DNA from 2 places in the Staphylococcus epidermidis genome. Region 2 is predicted to be linked to the other one. Evidence: a T-box and tRNA genes for the amino acid it is inferred to sense, from the RefSeq annotation. Region 2 holds a T-box; the other holds one or more tRNA genes.
What was found. A T-box is a leader RNA that pairs with one kind of tRNA and senses whether it is charged. The one in region 2 lies ahead of serS (serine--tRNA ligase), so its partner is inferred to be a tRNA-Ser.
Positions count from the first base shown of each region.

Region 1: it has a tRNA-Ser gene. The T-box ahead of serS (serine--tRNA ligase) is inferred to sense a tRNA for this amino acid. The anticodon was not compared.

Region 1 covers NZ_AP019721.1:2,309,565-2,320,563, forward strand. The annotation lists partial or broken gene FNL83_RS12265 (trehalose operon repressor) at 1-1, opposite strand, end outside; gene FNL83_RS11365 (YeiH family protein) at 191-1,186, opposite strand; gene FNL83_RS11370 (LysR family transcriptional regulator) at 1,301-2,122, shown strand; tRNA gene FNL83_RS11375 (tRNA-Ser) at 2,200-2,292, opposite strand; gene FNL83_RS11380 (glutamate synthase subunit beta) at 2,355-3,818, opposite strand; gene gltB (glutamate synthase large subunit) at 3,836-8,332, opposite strand; gene gltC (glutamate biosynthesis transcriptional regulator GltC) at 8,524-9,405, shown strand; gene FNL83_RS11395 (YibE/F family protein) at 9,542-10,654, shown strand; gene FNL83_RS11400 (YibE/F family protein) at 10,651-10,999, shown strand, end outside.
Region 2 covers NZ_AP019721.1:1,298-12,296, reverse strand. The annotation lists gene serS (serine--tRNA ligase) at 1-1,005, opposite strand, end outside; T-box leader at 1,093-1,308, opposite strand; gene FNL83_RS00035 (NAD(P)H-hydrate dehydratase) at 1,850-2,665, shown strand; gene gyrA (DNA gyrase subunit A) at 3,058-5,739, opposite strand; gene gyrB (DNA topoisomerase (ATP-hydrolyzing) subunit B) at 5,776-7,707, opposite strand; gene recF (DNA replication/repair protein RecF) at 7,718-8,833, opposite strand; gene yaaA (S4 domain-containing protein YaaA) at 8,830-9,066, opposite strand; gene dnaN (DNA polymerase III subunit beta) at 9,499-10,632, opposite strand; gene dnaA (chromosomal replication initiator protein DnaA) at 10,941-10,999, opposite strand, start outside.

The sequences.
Region 1 (10,999 bases), 110 kb from region 2:
TGATTAATTGTCGTTGAAGACATTTCTCCTACGGTCATTAATTCTTTATTTCCAAAAGCATTTAAATTTTCTGCACAATGAGTTACATTGAAAATTTATTCATATATATAAATTACAAATACAACATAAAAGCTAGGACATAATTTCTAGCCTCTTTTTTATTTTAAATATAAACATATAACATGTCACCTTATTTAAACATTATAGACGTAACTAAGAGAGTCACACCAGACAGACAAATTGAAGTTATACAGATCACAATGAATGGTTTAAGTGCTTTTGAAATAACTTCTTTTAAAACGATATTCAATCCTAGAGCAACCATCGCCATTAACATACATAACGTTGTAATAACATTTATAATATTCATAAGTAATGAAGGAATAGGAACAAATGTATTGATACAAGCCATTATAATAAATCCAATTAGAAAGTAAGGAATATCGATTTTTTGTTGTACTTGACTTGAGTGTGACTTATAACGCATATACAAAATCAAGACAATACTTAATGGAATAAGTAAAAACACACGGCCTAATTTTCCAAGTAAAGCAAATGTCATTGCCTCCGACCCGCCAATACCTGCTGCTAAAACGACTTGAGCGATTTCATGTAGACTGATACCTGTCCAAGCACCATAAGTTATAGTAGGTATGTTAAAAATAGCCTCGATAGCTGTATAAATAAGTGCAAATATAGTTCCAACTAGTGCAATAATACCTACACTTATTGCAATGTCTTTTTCTTTAGATTTTAAGATTGGTGCTGTAGCTGCAATAGCTGCAGCTCCACATACTCCTGTACCAATACCAAGTAGTATAGAGATATCTTTATTTCCTTTAATAATTTGATTCAAAAGTAAAGTTAAACTTATTGAAAAGATAATTACGATAATATCAATAAGTAGTAATTTCCAACCTTTACCTAGAATATCTCCCATATTTAATTTTAACCCATATAAGATAATCGCAAATTTTAATAAACGTTTCGATGCAAACGTAATACCTGGGCGAATATGCTCAGGATAACCTATGACTTGGCGGTATATCATCGCAAAAATGATGGCAATAGCTAACGCCCCAATCGTATGTAAAATAGGAAATTTAGCTAATATATAACTGATTATTGCAATCGTAAATGTAAACATAATACCTTTCATAAATGAAGCCTGCGTTATTGATTTCATATGTACTTTCACCTCGATATGAAATCTTAGCACGTTATTGTTATAGCGTTAAATAAATAATAAGTATAGTATATATATCAAAAATGTTATATTAGAATTAAAGGAGAATGATGCATGGATCCGTATAAGGTATTAATTGAAGTAATGAAAACAGAAAGTTTTACTAGAGCAGCAGAAAATTTATATACTTCGCAGCCTTCTGTGAGTCGTGATATTAAACGTTTAGAATTAAAATATAATGTTAAAATATTTGAATTTAAATCTCCATATTTAAAACTAACTAGAGATGGCGAAAAGCTATTACAATACGCATTGCAACGGGAAAGTATTGAACAAGAATTATGGCAAAACTTAACATCGGAATCTGAAATCATCTCAGGCACCTTAACAATTGGAAGCAGTTATACATATGGTGAATATTTATTATCAGAACAGCTTACCAGTCTTATGCAACAATACCCTAAGTTACATATTCATTTACGTGTTAATAATTCAGATTCTGTTATAAATGATATTAAACACAACAGAGTAGATATAGGTATTGTAGAAAAGGAAATTCAAGACAATGCAATAAAATGTAAGGAAATAATGGAAGACGAAATGGTGTATATTTACAAAAAATCGATTCAACCTAGAATGGATATATGTTTCGTTAGAGAAAAAGGGTCTGGAACAAGGTTTTATCAGGAAGTAGGTCTTTCTGAGTTGAAATTAAATCCATATTTGATAGAAATTAACAATATTAAGATTATTAAACAAATGGTAGAGGCTGGAAATGGGTTTGCAATTATTTCAAAATCAGCACTTCATCCAGAAGATTATGAAAAATTAATGATAACAACTTTAAATGTGAAACGTCACTATTACCTTGCTCAACATGTTGATAAATATATAGGTGAAAATATTAGAGCTGTCATTGAAATGATTATGAAGTAGAGTATATAAAAAATCTGAGGCTAGGAATTATGTCCCAGCCTCTTCGGTATCTATTAGTCTTGGAATTTAAATTCTAATGGCGGAGGAAGAGGGATTCGAACCCCCGCGGCCCGTTAAGGCCCTGTCGGTTTTCAAGACCGATCCCTTCAGCCGGACTTGGGTATTCCTCCAATTAACACAATAACAATAATATAATGACTTTAATTAAAAGTCAATATAATTATTCTTGAGTTTACACTAGAACTTCTTTACTTAAGTATTGATCAACAGAATGTGCTACTTCACGACCTTCTTTTATTGCCCAAACAACCAAACTCTGACCTCGTCTTGCATCTCCTGCAGCAAATATTTTAGCGTGATTAGTTTGATAATTTGTATCATTAGCTACAATTTTATTACGCTCGGTGTGTATATCAAACGCATGCGGAACAGTGGTTTCAGTACCAACAAACCCTATAGATAATAAGACTAAATCAGCCGGCCAAAATCGTTCTGGTCCATCTTCCATCACCATGCCATCAGGCGTTTCTTTTAATATTTGTGTATATAAGCCTTTAACATTTCCTAACTCGTCAACATCATAGCGCATTGTTTGTACACCATAGGCTCTTGGTTCTTGACCAAATTTAGCTTCATATTCCTTATGCGCATAATCCATTTTGAAAACAGGCATTGCTAATGGCCAGGAAGTATTACTTTCAAAAGTAATCTCTTCAGGCTGTTTCGTATATTTATTAAATTGAACAATAGATTTACAGTTTTCACGTAATGCTGTCGCTACACAGTCTGCACCAGTATCACCAGCACCTATAATAATTACATTCTTATCTTTAGCAGTAATGCTCAAACTTTCAATCTCACCATTTAGATACTGTGTTTGTTCAGTAAGATAGTCCATTGCAAAATGAATACCAGAGCCCATTCGTCCTTCCAATGGTAAATCTCTCGCATTTTGAGCACCTGTGCATAAAATAATAGCATCATAATTTTCTTCAAGTGTTTCACGGCTCACATCGACGCCAATTTCAACGCCTGTTTTAAATAAAACCCCAGCATCTTTCATAAGTGATACACGTCGACGTATTACGTCTTTATCTAGTTTCATATTTGGTATACCATACATTAGCAAGCCGCCTGGTTCATGCGCCTTTTCATAAACAGTAACTTTATAGCCTTTAAAGTTTAATTCTTCAGCTGCTGTAAGTCCCGCTGGACCACTACCTACGATAGCAACTCGTTGGTCTTTATGATCTTCAGGATATGCGGGATGAACCCACTCATTCTCATATGCTTCATCAATAATTGTACGTTCAATACCTTTAATCGCCACGGATTCTCTATTAATTTTCATAACACATGATTGCTCACATGGTGCAGGACAAACTCTTCCTGTAAATTCAGGAAAATTATTCGTCTCTCTCAATCTTTCGTAAGCAGCTTTAAAATCTTGATGATAGACTAAGTCGTTCCACTCAGGTATATAATTACCAATAGGGCATCCTATTGTTTCTCTTCCATAAGATTGCCCAGTTTGACAAAAAGGTGTTCCACAATCCATACAGCGCGCACCCTGAATCGAAGCATCTTCTTTAGTGAAGCGTTGTTGAAACGCTTCATGATTCGAAAGACGGTCTACCAAAGACAATTCTGATAGCGACTGTTTATCATATTTCATAAATCCTTTAAATTCGCCCATGATAATCCCTCACTTCTTTAATAAATGACTGCTGGCTGTAGCTCTTGTTCAATTGTTTCTCTGTCATCATAAAACGCTGCCAGTGTTGCTTCATCTTCACGTTCCATTTGACGTTTTTTCAAATCAATTTTTTGCATCATTAATTTGTAATCTTTCGGAATAACTTTAATTGCTAACTTTTCAATATTGTCAAATTGGTCAAGTAATTGGCGTGCTTTGTTACTACGTGTATGCTTAAAATGTGCTTCAAGCATGTCTTTGATAAGAGATTTTTCCTCATCAAAACGTATGCTACTGAATTCTAAAGTTTCAAGCGCATTAACCTTTTTAAATTTCTCCACGTCAGAAGGGAAAATATAACTTACGCCCCCGCTCATGCCTTGGCCAAAGTTCTTTCCAACATCTCCTAAGATAATGACATGTCCCCCTGTCATATATTCAAGTCCATGATCACCAATACCTTCTACTACAACATCTGCACCACTATTTCTGATACAGAAACGCTCACCAGCTTTACCATTGATAAACGCTTTACCTCTAGAAGCCCCGTAAAAGTTTACATTTCCTGCTATAATTTCATTTTCACGTTGACTATTTGGAGCATTTACGATGACAGTTCCACCGGACAATCCTTTACCTACGTAGTCATTAGCATCACCGGTATGATGGATTGTTAATCCGCGTGGTGCATATGCAGCTAAGCTTTGACCTGCATGACCTTCAGTGTAAGCAAGTATCGTATCTTCAGGTAATCCTTCTTCTCCATATTGTTTAGCTATCGCACTACCTGTAATTACACCTACATCTCGCTGTTCATTATTAACAACATAATTTCCGGTAAAAGAGTGCCCGTTTTCAATACTATAGCGTGCGTCTGGGTACAGATAATTCAAATCGAATCCTTCATCAAGATGATGGTTTTGTGATATCTCTTTCGTATTAACCCCGTCAAATTGTTCTATTAAACGTTCTATTTGAAGCGAAGCTGCTTTACTATTTGGTTTCAATTGCGTCGAACGTTGAAGAAGATCTGTTCTTCCTACTAACTCTTCTACTGTTTCTAAACCAAGTGAAGCCAAAATTTCACGTAATTCTTCAGCTATAAAATACATAAAGTTAACTACATGCTGTGCCTTACCTCTAAACAAAGCTCTTAAATCTTTGTTTTGTGTTGCAACCCCTACTGGACACGTATCGTTATGACAAACCCTCATCATAATACACCCCAAAACAACAAGTGGTGCTGTTGCGAAACCAAATTCTTCTGCACCAAGCGCACAAGCATAAGCTACATCTTTACCCGTCAGTAACTTACCATCCGTTTCTAATTTTACGCGACTACGCAAATCATTTAATTTAAGTGTTTGATGTGTTTCGGCAAGGCCTATCTCCCATGGCAAACCTGCATGTTGAATACTTGTTTTAGGCGATGCACCTGTACCTCCATCATAACCACTTATAACAATTTTATCGGCGAAAGCTTTAGCTACCCCTGAAGCTATAGTTCCAACGCCAGTTTTTGATACAAGCTTAACTGCAATATCAGCTCTTCTATTTGCATTTTTTAAATCATGAATGAGCTGTGCTAAGTCCTCAATTGAATAAATATCATGGTGTGGTGGTGGTGAAATTAATCCTATACCTGGTGTCGAACCTCTAGTCTCAGCAATCCATGGATATACTTTTGAACCTGGTAGTTGTCCACCTTCCCCTGGTTTAGCGCCTTGTGCGACTTTAATTTGAATTTCTTTTGCATGTTGCAAGTAATCACTCGTCACCCCAAAACGACCTGATGCAACTTGCTTAATCGCACTTATCTTATTACTTCCATCCTTTTGAATTTCGTAACGTGAAGAATCTTCTCCACCTTCTCCACTATTACTTTTACCTCCAATTTGATTCATAGCTTGAGCCAACGTCTCATGTGCCTCTGCTGAGATAGAGCCGTAACTCATTGCTCCTGTATTAAAACGTTTTACGATTTCACTTGCTGGTTCAACACGACTAATATCAATAGATTGGCGTGTCTTGAATTCTAATAAATGTCTAATATGATCCGTACGTTTTAAATTTACAGTTTTGGAGAATTTTTTAAATAACTCGTAATCATTTTCTCTACATGCATGCTGCAATAAAAAAATCGTACGAGGATTAAATGCATGATGCTGACCTTGCTGTCTCCATTGGAATACACTTCCGGATTCAAGATAATCAGAATCATCACTTTGTCTCGCTTTATTCTCTTTGTCTATTTGTTCAATACTTATACCAGATAATTTTGACTGTGTACCTGTAAAATATTTTTCAATGACGCTATTCGATAAACCTACCGCTTCAAATATCTGTGCTCCTTGATAACTTTGTACAGTAGAAATGCCCATTTTAGCCATCACTTTAATAACGCCTTCTGACAATACATTGGTATACGTAGCAACATTTTCAGCGACAGTTCCTGAAAGTTGACCTTGACGCGTTAATTGTTCAATCGTTCGTTGCGCTAAATATGGAACTACAGCGTTTGCACCATAACCAAGTAAACATGCAACGTGATGAACTTCTCGTGTTTCACCGGACTGCGCAATGAGGCTGGTCTCCATTCTTAATCCTTCTCGAATTAATAATTGATGCACGTGACTTAACGCTAATAAAATTGGCATTGCATAACTATTTTCGTGAGTTAAAGACGTATCGTCTAACACCAAAATTTTCGCACCTTCATGTACAGCCTGTATTGCTCGGTTCCCTAGTTCATTTAAGCTACTTTCCAAATCACCTGTATAAAGTGTAGATAAATACGTTACATTAAAATACGAATGATCGATTGATGATAATTGCGCTTCATTTAAAACTGGTTTTTTTAATTGAATTCTTTCTAAAACTGATTCATCAGGACATAAGAGGTTCCCTTCTGAACCTAAATATGAAAGTTCACTAGTTACAATCTTTTCTCGATAAGCATCGATGGGTGGATTGGTAACTTGTGCAAATAATTGTTTAAAATAATTAAATAGTGACTCAGGCTTATCATTAAGAACTGCAATAGGTGCATCATATCCCATCGCTCCGATGGGATCTTTTTTATTGATGACTAAATCTGTCATATATTTATTGATATCTTCTTTAGTGTAAGCAAATTGTTTCTGTAAGCGGAAGAGTGTTTGATCATCCCAGTCGGAAGATTGGTAATAAATATTATCTAAATCATTTTTATTTTTATAATCTTTTAGCCATTGTTCGTAGGGCAACTCATTAGCAATATTAGTTTTTAGCTCATTATTTTCTACAACCTTATTTTGCAAAAAGTCTACAAGTAATAACTTTCCAGGATTAAGTTGTCCTTTAAATGCTACATTTTCTTCTGGAACATCAATGACACCTACTTCGGAAGAAAAAACAATAAAATTGTCTTTAGTTATTGTATAACGCCCAGGTCTTAATCCATTTCTATCAGTCAATGCACCTATCTTATCTCCATTGCAAAAGGAAATCATAGTTGGTCCATCCCATGGCTCCATTAAATAACTATAAAATTCATAGAAAGAGCGAACTTTTTTATCGTTAGATTCATTGTATAACCATGGCTCTGGAATTAATAACATCGCTGCTTTTTCAGGCTCCATTGCTAATGATAAGAACTCTAACGCATTATCAACTATTGATGAGTCACTACCATCTTCATCAACAATAAAATGCACCTTATCTTTCTCATCTTCAAATAATGTTTCAACTAGTTTATTTTGGCGTGCTCGCATCCAGTTTACGTTACCCTTAATGGTATTAATTTCACCATTGTGCATAAGCATGCGATTGGGATGTGCACGTTTCCAACTTGGAAATGTATTAGTACTAAAGCGGGAGTGTACAAGTCCTAATTTTGATTGATATGCCTCATTTTGTAGGTCTAAATATAAGCCTTTAATTTGATCCGAACGTAACCAACCTTTATAAACAATCGTTCTATGAGAGAGACTTGTAAAATATAAATCTATGGATTGTGTTTCACTATATTTTTCAATTTGCTTTCTTGCTAAAAACAATCGTTTTTCAACTTCTTTTACACCTGTGATGTCAACAAATACTTGTTGAATATAAGGCATAGTATCTGCAACATGTTGAGCAATAGCGCGAGTATCTACTGGCACATCTCTATATCCAATGACTTTAAAACCTTCACTTTCAAAATATTGATTAAACATCTCTTCGTGAATTGAATCTCTAACTTTCTCTTTAGAAAAAAATAATCCCACGGCATAATATCCTTCGCCGGGAACTTTGAATTCTGTTAATTGTTCGAACAATTGGTATGGTATCTCCGTCATAATTCCTGCACCATCACCAGTAATACCATCGGCACCTACTCCACCACGATGATCTAACCGTCTTAACATTTCTAAAGATTTTTCTATAATATCGTGAGATCTTTTATTATCCATATTGGCATAAAATCCAATACCACACGCATCATGCTCTTCACGATAATCGTATAGTCCCTTTTTTAATTTCTCATTGTACATGATGCACACTCCCTTATTAGAATTTTCTGACAATTTTGTTTGATAGTAATTACTATAATGTAATTTATTTATCTGTTCAATATATAAATTAGATTAAATTCATCTAATTATTAGAACGATTGTAAAAAATACTGATATACTAGGTTTAGAATAAGACAGTATTTATTTTATTGAATGGAGGGAAATCAACTATGGATATAAAACAACTTAGATACTTTGTAGAGGTTGCACGTCGAGAGCATATTTCAGATGCGGCATTAGAACTAAACATTGCACAGTCTGCGATTAGTCGTCAAATCACTCAACTCGAAAAAGAATTGGGGGTGACATTATTTAAAAGAAGTGGGAGAAATATCATATTAACTGTTGAAGGTAGACAGTTACTCTCACAGGCAACTCAAATACTAGAATTAATGGATAAAACCATTCACTCATTTCAACAACACGTATCACATAACCAACAGACAATTTATATTGGATATGAAGAAAGTGATGCCTCTCAAATGATTCTTCCCCTAATTCAAACATTTGAACAACAAAGTAACAGTACCATGATTCCGCAACTTACAAAACATGATAAATTATTAGATCAAATCCTTTCCAATCAATTGGATCTTGCAATCACTGAATTTACTCCTGTGTTAGAACGGGAAACACATTTACGCGTCATGCCTTTATTTGAAGAAAATTATTATATGTATGTGCCCAAATCACATCCACTAGCTATGACTGTACATCCCCCGCTATCTCAATTTACAAATCAATCACTATACTGTCTCGAACCAATGACAAGCTCAATAAAAAGTAAATTGATTGAAAAGACTAAGGCACAAGTACGAATGATTTCAGATATGAAACTCGCTCAACATATTTTGAGTCATAATAAGGGATTTATTATTTCTAGTCAAAATTCTTTACTATATGATCACGTAAATTGGACTAAAATCCCTTTAAATCATACAGAATTAAAACGAATGCTATGTGTAGTTATGCGAAAAGATAACAAGAAAAACGACATTAATATAGCATGGAATTTAATTTGCACATTATTAAATAAATCGACTATATATTAACCATTCATCTTATCTTTGCAAAACTTTATCACTCTTCAACATAAACATTTCATTGATAACTTTTTGAGTTCAATCATAAAAGGTCGTATAATCACTATATCAATATGATTATCAAGTTGAGAATTGAGGTTTTAAGATGCAATCCAAGAATTTTTTTAAAACACCTTTTACTTGGATGATGATAATCTTTAGTTGCCTGTTTTTAGGTACGTTAATATTCACGTTTTTTAACGATAGATTTTATAATATGCCTATAGGACAAATCACTCAAATTACTGATATCCAATCACAAAAGGTAACAGACGAGCACAAAAATAAAGATATTAAGTACAAAGAGAAGATAACATTCAAGATTCTAAATGGTGAATTCAAGGGGCAAACAACGACGATTCCCCACCAATATGTGAAATCTCAAGCTGATTCAGAATCATTTTCCAAAAATGACAAGGTTCTTTTACATATTTCTAAAAATCCTAAAGACGCAACTATTATAGAGAAAAAACGAGATACTATTGTTGTCATAATAACCGGCTTATTTTTACTTACTGTTTTAGTTGTTGGAAAAAAAGTAGGACTTCAATCTATATTATCTCTTATCGTTAATACCATTGCCGTTATGGGAGCTATTTTAATACATGATCAATATGGGGCTATAAGTTTATTCTTTTTGATGACTTGTGCTATTATCATTTCCACTTCTTTCACTTTACTACTTGTAACAGGTTGGCATAGCCGAACCTTAATTACTATTGTAAGTACGCTGATTGGTACGTTCTTATGTGTTGGAATTACCGAAGTCATCATCAAATTTACCGGGGGAAATGGAATAAAATACGAAACAATCACTTTCCTTACTCTCCCTCCTAAGGATGTCTTTCTAGCTTCCGTACTAATAGGTACACTTGGAGCAGTGATGGATGTTTCTATTACTATTGCAAGTGGGATGTACGAAATTTTAAAACGTAGCCCTCAAATTTCCATGAAACGTTGGGCTCTTGCCGGAAGACATATCGGTCAGGATATAATGGGAACAATGACTAATATACTTCTCTTTTCATATCTATCTGGTAGCTTACCTATGTTTCTAATTTATTTAAAAAATGCTAACACTATTACTTATACTATTTCGATGAATTGGTCATTAGAAGTTGCTCGAGCATTAACTGGTGGGATAGGTATCGTTTTAACTATTCCTATAACAATTGCTTTAATGGAACTATGGTTTAAACTGCGAGGTGTTAATCAATGAGTGCAATTACTATTTTAGGTTTCTTATTATTGTTGATAATGGTTATTTTCGGAGGTAAAAAAGGACTCATTTCTTTTTTCACTTTGTTTTTAAATTTTATCATTCTTGTAATAAGTATTCTTTTAATTATATATGGTGTGCCAATCTATCTTGTCACATTTATATTTTGCTTTATCATAGCCGCAATTAATTTATTTGTATTAAATAGTTACAATGTAAAAACACAAGCGGCTTTTCTAGGTACTTTAGTAACAATACTTATATTAATACTCATGATATACTTTTCAGTTGAGATGGGTCACTTACAAGGTTTTGCCACCGAACAGCAGGATGAAACATATGTGT
Region 2 (10,999 bases):
ATATGTTTTACTAGCACTGAAACCAATATCGCCAGTACATAAGATAACACGACGGTATGGTAAACCTAATTCTTCAAGAATAGCTTCAGCATTTTGTGTCATTTCTTCTAAAGCATTCCAAGAATCTTCAGGTTGTACAATACGAACCATTTCAACTTTATCAAATTGATGTAAACGAATTAACCCTCTAGTATCTCTACCAGCTGATCCTGCTTCACTACGGAAACATGCAGTTTGAGCTGTAAATAATTCAGGTAGTACACCTGGTTGAATAATTTCATCTCTATAGAAGTTTGTTAAAGGTACTTCTGCAGTTGGAATCGTATATAAGCCTTCTTTTTCAACTTTAAATAAATCTTCTTCAAATTTAGGTAATTGACCTGTTCCAAACATCGTATCAGCATTCACTAATTGAGGTGTCATCATTTCAGTATAACCATGTTGCGTTGTATGTTTTGTCAACATGTAATTCATTAAAGCACGTTCAAGTAATGCGCCATCTTTAGTTAAGTATACGAAACGAGCACCAGATACTTTAGCAGCACGTTCAAAGTCAGCCATTTTTAATTCTTCAACTAAATCCCAGTGCGCTTTTGGTTCAAATTCAAAATCACGTGGCGTACCCCATTTTTTAACTTCAACGTTTTCTTCATCAGAATCACCTTGAGGTACGTCTTCATTAATTAAGTTAGGAATACGAATTAAGATATCTCTAATTTTATTATCTACTTCATTAAGTTGATTATCGATATCTTTAATTTCATCACCTAAATGACGCATCTCAGCAATGACGTCATCAGCGTCTTCTTTATTACGTTTCTTTTGAGCTATTTCTTCGCTCACTTTATTTCTTTTCGCCTTCATCTCTTCAGTTTTACTGATTAATTCACGGCGTTGTTCATCTAATTCTAAAACTTGGTCGACAACTTTAGGATCGTCGCCTCTTAATTCAATTTTGCTCTTCACTTTCTCAGGTTCATTTCTAAATAAACGAATGTCTAACATGTAACCTTCATCCTTTCCCAAATAAAATATATTCAATTTTATGGATGACTTCGTGTGATAAAACAATAAAAAAAGACCACATCCCAGACAAGGGACGTGGTCTACGCGTTGCCACCCTATTTAACAATTTCAAGTAAATTAAAAGCATTTACCTCAAATTGCGCTTAACTAAAATAACGGTTATTACCGATTGTTCACATATAGTAGGTAGATTCACATGAATGTCGATTACTTGTTCTCACTTACCACAAGCTCTCTGAAATCGAACTATCTATGCTACTTGTCCTACGAACAATACTTTATTAACTTAATTTTAATATAGCAAAGTCATTATCACATTTCAAGTTATTTTAAATTTGCAACAATTACGTCATATTTAGATGAGCTTATATGCAACACTTTTTAAATAATTAGTGTCCCGCTTCTACAACTTGTTGAAACTAAATATTTTGTTCTGTGTAATAGTAGATACATTGTGACGATATACATACAAATTTTCTCGGATGAGAGGCGGGAGAATTTCAACATTATTATAATTAACTGCTTGTAATGTCACCTTACGTTCTATTTCCATTTAATATTTTTAATTAAATAAATAAAACTGCTACATTATGCTATCAGTCTACTAAAATAATGAATGATACATGACGATGTGAATAGAGTTTCATTTAACTATTGACGAATGTCAGATACAGGTATAGTATTCTTAATTGTATTTAGAAGAGATGATTTAAAATCACATGTAAACAATTGTTTGAAATAAATAAAAAGATTCGTGAAATAAAAGCAAACATAAGACTTACAACATTTTAAGAAATAACATGTTATGGGAGGTTATATCGTTATGAAAACGTTAGATTCTGTTAATATTCCTATAAGAAAAGACGAAACACATAAAGGTGACTATGGTAAAATTTTATTAATCGGTGGATCAGCCAATATGGGTGGCGCAATCATGCTTGCTGCACGCGCTTGCGTTTATAGTGGAAGTGGGCTCATTACTGTAGCAACACACCCAAATAATCATGCTGCGCTACATTCTCGTTGTCCTGAGGCGATGGTTATAGATATTAATGATACTAAAATGCTTACGAAAATGATTGAAGCAACTGATAGTATCCTTATCGGTCCAGGTCTTGGAGTAGATTTCAAAGGTAATAATGCCATCACGTTTTTACTTCAAAATATACAACCACATCAAAATTTAATTGTTGACGGAGATGCTATAACAATATTCAGTAAGTTAAAACCTCAAATTCCTACATGTCGTGTTATATTCACCCCACATCAAAAGGAATGGGAGCGTTTGAGCGGTATACCTATTGAAGAACAGACATATGAACGTAACCTTGAAGCGGTAGAACGTATTGGCGCGACAGTAGTATTAAAACAACATGGTACGGAAATCTATTTCTGCAATGATGATGTCTATAAATTACCTATTGGCACACCTGCTATGGCTACAGGTGGTATGGGTGATACACTTGCGGGCATGATTACAAGCTTCGTAGGCCAATTTGATAATTTTAAAGAAGCTGTTACAAGTGCAACTTACATGCATAGTTTTATCGGTGAAAAATTATCTGACACAATGTATGTTGTTCCACCTTCACGTCTAATTAGTGAAATACCGTATGTGATGAAACAACTTGAAGGTTAACAGATATCAGAATTAATTACTGTGTTTATCAGTAGTGGTAAATTGAGAAAGAACATTGTTGAAAGAGACAGTTATATTTTAGACACCCTCTATTGAAGGGGGTCTAAATGTATGGAAATGATTATTCATTTATCCTCAATGTATGGTGCTACAGAGGTTATAAAGGACAAATCAATTTAATATAAACAAGAAATTAAAAAATGCATGAGACATAGCTATGTCTCATGCATTTTAGCGTATTGGACGTCGATGACTGAGTTAGAAAATAACCTCATTACAACTCTAGTCCGACTTCCCTATATAAACTTTTGTTCATAAAATCTACAGATAGTTTAATTAAGAGTTACGGGCAGAACAACGAACCCTATGTTTCTGTCTTACTCCCTTTTTAATTATTCATCACTATCTTCTTCATTATCTGAAGCACTCTCGATATCTTCATTCACTCTATCCATAAAATCTTGTCTGATATCAATACGATCATCATTTTCAGGAGATTCTACAGATTCCATTTCTGCATCACCTTCTGTATGAATCGCATTGCCTGGTGTCTGATCATCCACTACCTCTTCTACATCTGCTGTTTCAGTAGTAGTAGATTGTTGCGCTTCATCTGCATTTTCCTCATTATCGTCTTCTTCGTTTACTTTAGCAACAGTAGAAACAAATTGACCATCTCCGAGTTTCATAAGGCGTACACCTTGTGCTGCACGTCCATTTTGAGAAATATCATGAACGTCAAGACGAATAATAACACCAGCGTTAGTTACAACCATTAAATCCTCTTCACCGGTTACAGTTGTGATACAAACGATGTTACCATTACGCTCGGTAATTGTCGCAGTTTTGATTCCTTTACCACCACGATTTGATAAACGATATTCGCTAACAGGTGTACGTTTACCGTAACCATTTTCAGTAACTACTAATACTTCATCTTCACTTTCTGAATCTGCAACATCAAGACCAACGACAGTATCCCCTTCACGTAGAGAAATACCTTTCACACCTGCTGCTGTACGGCCTAATGGGCGTAATGTAGATTCAGAAAATCTAATTAATGATGCATGTGCAGTTCCAATAAGAATATCTTCATTACCTGTTGTTAGACGTACTGCAATTAATTCATCATCTTCTTTAAAGTTAATTGCAATTTTACCGTTTTTGTTAATACGGGAGAAGTTACTTAATGATGAACGTTTAACGATACCTTGTTTTGTCGCGAATACGAGATAATCTTCTTCACTTTCAAGGTCTTTAACTGCAATCATCGTACTTATTGTTTCGTCATTTTCGAGTTCAATCGCATTAATAATAGGTATGCCTTTGGATTGACGTGACAACTCAGGAACTTCATAACCTTTGAGTTTATATACACGACCTTTATTCGTAAAGAACAGAACATGATCATGTGTACTCATTGTTACCAATTGACTAACGAAGTCCTCATCCAACGTGTTCATACCTTGTATGCCACGACCACCACGATTTTGAGAACGATATGTAGATACTGGTAAACGTTTAATATAGTTATTATGACTTAATGTAATAACAATTTGTTCTTCAGGGATTAAGTCTTCATCTTCAAGATCTTCTAGACCACCTAATTGAATTTCAGTGCGACGTTCATCGCCGAAACGTTCTTTAATTTCAGTCAATTCATCACGAACTAATTGTAATAGTACTTCTTCATCAGCTAAAATCTCTTCTAACTCTTTAATATATTCTAGAAGTTCATTATACTCAGATTCTATTTTATCTCTTTCTAATCCAGTTAAACGTCTTAAACGCATATCTAAAATTGCTTGAGCTTGACGTTCAGTTAGTTTAAAACGCTCTTGTAAACTTGCCATCGCAATTTTATCAGTGTCCGATTCACGAATTGTTGTGATAATTTCATCAATATGATCTAGTGCTATTCGTAAACCTTCTAGAATATGGGCACGGTCTCTTGCTTTTTTAAGATTATATTCAGTACGTCGTCTAACCACTGTTTTTTGGTGTTCTAAGTAATGGATAAGTGCTTCTTTTAAATTGATTAGTTTAGGTCTACCATTCACTAAAGCAATCATATTCACACCAAATGATGTTTGTAATGGAGTTTGTTTATATAAATTATTTAAAATAACACTCGCATTTGCATCTTTACGTACATCAATAACTACTCTTACACCTGTACGCAAACTTGTTTCATCACGTAAATCTGTAATACCGTCGATTTTCTTATCTCTAACTAACTCTGCGATTTTTTCAATCATACGCGCTTTATTGACTTGGAAAGGTATTTCCGTTACGACAATACGTTGACGGCCACCACCACGTTCTTCTATTTCAGCACGAGAACGCATTTGAATTGACCCACGACCTGTTTCATAAGCTCGACGAATACCACTTTTCCCTAGTACTAAACCGGCTGTAGGAAAATCAGGACCTTGGATGTCTTCCATCAGCTCATTAATTGTGATGTCTGGATTCTTACTTAAACTGAGCACACCATCAATAACTTCAGTTAAATTGTGGGGAGGAATATTTGTAGCCATACCTACGGCAATTCCTGCCGCACCATTTACTAGTAAGTTAGGGAAACGTGCAGGTAAGACTGACGGCTCTCTTTCATTACCATCATAGTTGTCAATAAAATCAATTGTGTCTTTGTTGATATCACGTAAAAGTTCTAATGTTATTTTAGTCATACGTGCTTCGGTATAACGCATTGCGGCTGCCCCGTCACCATCCATAGAGCCAAAGTTACCTTGACCATCTACAAGTGGATAACGATAACTAAAGTCTTGGGCCATTCTTACCATTGCTTCATAAATTGAAGAATCACCATGAGGGTGATATTTACCCATGACATCCCCGACTATACGTGCAGATTTCTTATAAGGTTTATCGGGCGTCATACCTTGTTCATTTAAACCATAAAGAATACGACGATGTACTGGCTTTAATCCGTCTCTAACATCAGGTAATGCACGAGAAACGATAACACTCATAGCATAGTCTAAGAATGATTCACGCATTTCACTGGTTATATTTCGTTCATTAATTCTTGATTGAGGTAATTCAGCCATCAAGAGATCCTCCTTCAAAAGTTCAGTTCATAGTGTCTAGAAATCTAGGTTGGCATAAACTGCATTGTCTTCGATAAATTGTCTGCGATTTTCTACTACATCGCCCATTAACATTTCAAATGTTTGGTCTGCATCAATTGCATCTTCAAGTCTCACTTGCAACATAGAGCGATGTTCAGGATTCATAGTCGTTTCCCATAATTGGTCTGCGTTCATTTCACCAAGACCTTTGTAACGTGCAATTGACCATTTTGGTGACGGGTTTAATTCTTGTTTCAACTTGTCTAGTTCTCTATCGTTAAATACATAATATTTTTGTTTTCCTTGTGTTAGTTTATATAAAGGCGGCTGAGCAATATAAACGTAGCCCGCTTCAATTAAAGGTCTCATGAAACGATAGAAGAATGTAAGTAATAACGTACGTATATGTGCACCATCAACATCGGCATCAGTCATGATTACGATTTTATGATAACGTGCTTTTGATATATCGAATTCTCCTCCAATACCCGTACCAAATGCAGTAATCATTTGACGAATTTCGTTATTGTTTAAGATACGATCTAAACGTGCTTTTTCCACATTCAAAATTTTACCTCTTAAAGGTAAAATGGCTTGTGTTCTTGAATCACGACCAGATTTAGTAGACCCCCCGGCAGAGTCACCTTCTACCAAGAAAATTTCACTTTCTTCAGGGTTCTTACTAGAACAATCTGCCAATTTACCTGGTAAGCTTGAAACGTCTAATGCTGATTTACGACGCGTAACTTCACGTGCTTTTTTGGCAGCCACACGTGCGCGTGAAGCCATAATACCCTTTTCAACAATAATGCGTCCTACAGATGGATTCTCATATAAGAAACGTTCAAAGTGTTCAGAAAATAATCTATCAACAACTTGACGTACTTCAGAGTTTCCTAATTTTGTTTTAGTTTGTCCTTCAAACTGAGGATCGCCATGTTTAATTGATACGACTGCTGTTAAACCTTCCCGTGTATCTTCACCTGAAAGTCTATCTTTATCCTCTTTAATAATCTTACTTTGCGTACCATAGCTATTTAAAACGCGTGTTAAAGCACGTTTAAAGCCATCTTCATGCGTACCACCCTCGTATGTATGAATATTATTCGCATACGTTAATAAGTTGGTTGCATATCCACTGTTATATTGAAGTGCAATTTCCACTTCAATATCGTCTTTAGACTGATGGATATATATAGGTTCATCGTGAAGAGGTTCTTTATTCTCATTTAATAAATCTACATAGGATTTAATCCCGCCTTCATAATGATATGAGTCTTCTCTAACTTCCTCTTCTCTTTCATCTTTTAAAGTAATTTGAATACCTTTATTTAAGAAAGCAAGCTCACGTATACGCTTTTGAAGTGTTTCATAGTTATAAACTGTTGTCTCTGTAAAGATTTCTTTATCGGCTTTGAATCGAATAGCTGTACCTGTTTTATCTGTATCGCCAATTTCTTTAAGATCAAATTGTGGCACACCTTGTTTATAGGCTTGATGATAAATCGTGCCATTACGATGTACATAAACTTCAAGATCTTGTGAGAGTGCATTAACAACTGAAGATCCAACACCGTGAAGACCGCCAGATACTTTGTATCCGCCACCTCCGAATTTACCTCCAGCGTGAAGTACAGTTAAGATAACTTCGACAGCAGGGCGTCCCATCTTTTCTTGAATATCAACAGGAATACCACGGCCATTGTCAGTAACTTTAATCCAATTGTCTTTCTCAATTACAACTTCAATATGACTAGCATAACCTGCTAATGCCTCGTCAATACTATTATCAACAATTTCCCATACTAAATGGTGCAACCCTCTTTCTGAAGTTGAACCAATATACATACCCGGTCTTTTACGAACCGCTTCGAGACCTTCTAAAACTTGTATCTGTCCAGCACCATAATTATCTGTGTTGTTTACATCTGACAATGTATTCACCATCACTTTCTCGTTACTTTAGTATTTCACCTTGACTAATACGGTATAACTTAGCGTTATTCATTATTTCATGATCTATTCCTTCAACTGACGTAGTTGTCACAAATGTTTGTACTTTATGTTGAATCGTACTTAACAAATGTGTTTGACGTGAATCATCAAGCTCACTCAAGACATCATCTAAAAGTAAGATTGGATATTCTCCTACTTCAATATTCATTAATTCAATTTCTGCCAACTTAATTGACAGCGCAGTGGTACGTTGCTGACCTTGTGAACCATACGTTTGAGCATCCATGCCATTTACATTGAAACTTAAGTCATCACGATGTGGGCCATAGAGACATACGCCTCGTTCTTTTTCTCTTTGTAAATTGTCATTTAACAATGCTAATACTTCTTCAATTAACTCAGATTGATTGGCTTCATAATTACTTAACTTCAAACTTGGAACATAATCGAGTGTCAGTGTCTCTCGATCATTTGTGATACCTGCATGAATGGGTTGTGCAAGTGTTTCTAATTCCTTTATAAAGTGCTCTCGACGTAACGTAACCTTCAGTGCATATTCAGCAAATTGTTGGTTTAAGACTTCTAACATTGTTGTATCTGTCTTCTGCCCAATTTGTAACTGTTTAAGGTAATTGTTCTTTTGCTTTAGAATACGCTGATATTGAGCTAAATCATTCAAATAGACAGCAGATATTTGTCCTAACTCCATATCTATGAATCGTCGACGTATTTGTGGTGAACCTTTAACGATATTTAAATCTTCAGGTGCAAATAAGACGACATTTAAATGTCCAATATATTGAGTTAGTCTGCTTTGCTCAAGATGATTTACTTTAACTTGCTTACCTTTTTTAGTTATAAACATCGTAAGCGGCATCGTACCATGTCTATAACTTAGCTCACCCTCTATTTTAGCATAATCAGACTTGAAACGTATGAGTTCCTTATCATTTGACGTACGATGACTTTTAGCAAGCGCTAAGGTATAAATTGATTCAAGTAAATTTGTCTTTCCTTGTGCGTTCTCACCAATAAGGATATTCACTTCGGGATGACAATCTAATGTCACCTGTTCATAGTTACGATAATTCTCTAATTGGAGTGTATTAAGTTTCATTGTTCACCTTGATGGATGATTAAAAAGGAACCCGTATCTTCAGGGATATCTGTAATATCAATGCGGTCGTTGTGTTCTAATTTTTTGCCACGTCTTGTTTCACGTTGTCCATTAATTAAAACCTCAAAATCCTGTAGAAACCATTTAGCTTGTCCACCTGATTCTATGATTCCTTCAGTTTTAAGAAATTGACCTAAAGTGATATTTCCTTCTACAACAACTTCTTGAACCAAAATTTCTCACTCCGTTTCTATATGTGTCATTAATATATTATACCGTTTTTTACTTTGAATTTCATTTAAAATAAAGAATGAAATCGTTTACTTTGATATATATTTTATTTTATCAAAAGCTGCTACAAATTTTATAATTTACTTACAATCATTTTAAAAACTTACACTGAATTTTAAATTTAAAGTGGTTTTTAGCACACTTTTTCCACAAGGGTAATTGAATACTCAAATATATTTATTATTGCTTTGAAAAGCGCTCAGTACATTTAAAATTAATTCTACATTCACGATAATTATCTCATTTGTCTATTTTAAGCTTTGAATGTTTGAAATGAGATTTGATATCAATATAAAAAAGCCTATGCAACAAATGCACAGGCTCCTTTGTATAAGAGATTTAGCAATCTAATCCGATTGTAACTTTAATTTTTATTAATATGTTCTAATAGGCAGAATTAATTGCGTTACAGAATCATCATCTTTTGGTTTTAAGATAAATGGTTTCATTGTACCAAAGAATTCTACTTCTACTTCATCATTATCAATGGCTTTTAAAGCATCCATCATGTATTTTGAGTTGAAAGAAATTTTCAAGTTTCCGCCTTCTACATCATTAGCGTTAACTTCTTCTTTAACAGTACCAATTTCAGGAGAAGTAGATGAAAGTTCAACTAATTCATTACCTGTACTTAATTTAATAACATTATTTCCACCTTCACGTGCTAATAAAGATGCACGATCAATTGCATGATAGAAGTCTCCATTGTTAATTCCTAATTTAATCTCATAATTTTCTGGGAATAAACGTGTCGTATCTGGATAATGACCTTCAAGTAAACGTGAGATGAAATTAATATTCCCCACTCTGAATAACACTTGGTTAGAAGCAAAGAAAATATCAATATCTTCGTCGCTGTCACTCATAATTTTGTTTAATTCAGATAAAGCTTTACCAGGAATGATGACATTTTTATTTTCTGATTCATCTTCTAACTGTAATTTTCTTACAGCTAAGCGGTGTGAATCTGTTGCTGTGCATATTAATTCATTATCTTGTATAAGCCAGTTCACACCAGTAAGTACTGGTCGTGTTTCTGAGGTGGACACTGCAAAATTAGTTTGTGCAATGATATTTTTTAGTACCTTAACTGACAATTGAATAGCGTCATCTCGTGATACCTCAGGTAATAATGGATATTGATCAGGATCTAGTCCACTTAAGTTAAATTCTGAATGACCTGATGTTATTAACGTTTGGAATTGTTCATTAGTTGATAATTTAACTTCTTTTCCAGGAAGTTTTTTAATAATATCAACGAAGAAACGACCAGGAAGTACAACTGATCCTGTTTCTGTAATTTCAACAATTTCTTCACCATCAACTTGTTTTGGAATAGTGATTTCTATTGATATTTCTGAATCTGACCCAGTTAAAATGACTTCATTTTCTTTAGCATCAATTTTGATACCTGTTAAAATCGGTAAAGTTGTTCTAGGTGAGATAGCCTTTAATGTGTCGTTAAGTTGATTAATAAAATAATCTCTTTTAATTGTGAATTCCATCATTAAATTTAAACTCCTTCCAGTCGTTTATATATAATTATATAGGTTTTAAATTCATAGTAATAGTAGTAGGCACTGTGGATTGGTGGATAAGTCTAAAAAACTTACGAATAGCACAGTTATACACATGTGGATAAACTGTGTATGTTGTGTATTATTTTTTCACATTATCCACAATTGCTATTGTTATTCAGAGGGACAACTCCCCATCTTTTTAAGTGTTTAGGAATTGATTTACATAGTAATTATTCCCTAAAAGACAGTTTACAATCTGCTAATTTTCAATTTATTCAATATGGATTTATTTCCCATTACTGATTTCTAATTTCTTTTTCTAAGTTTTCTACTTCTTGCTTAAATGTAGGATCAG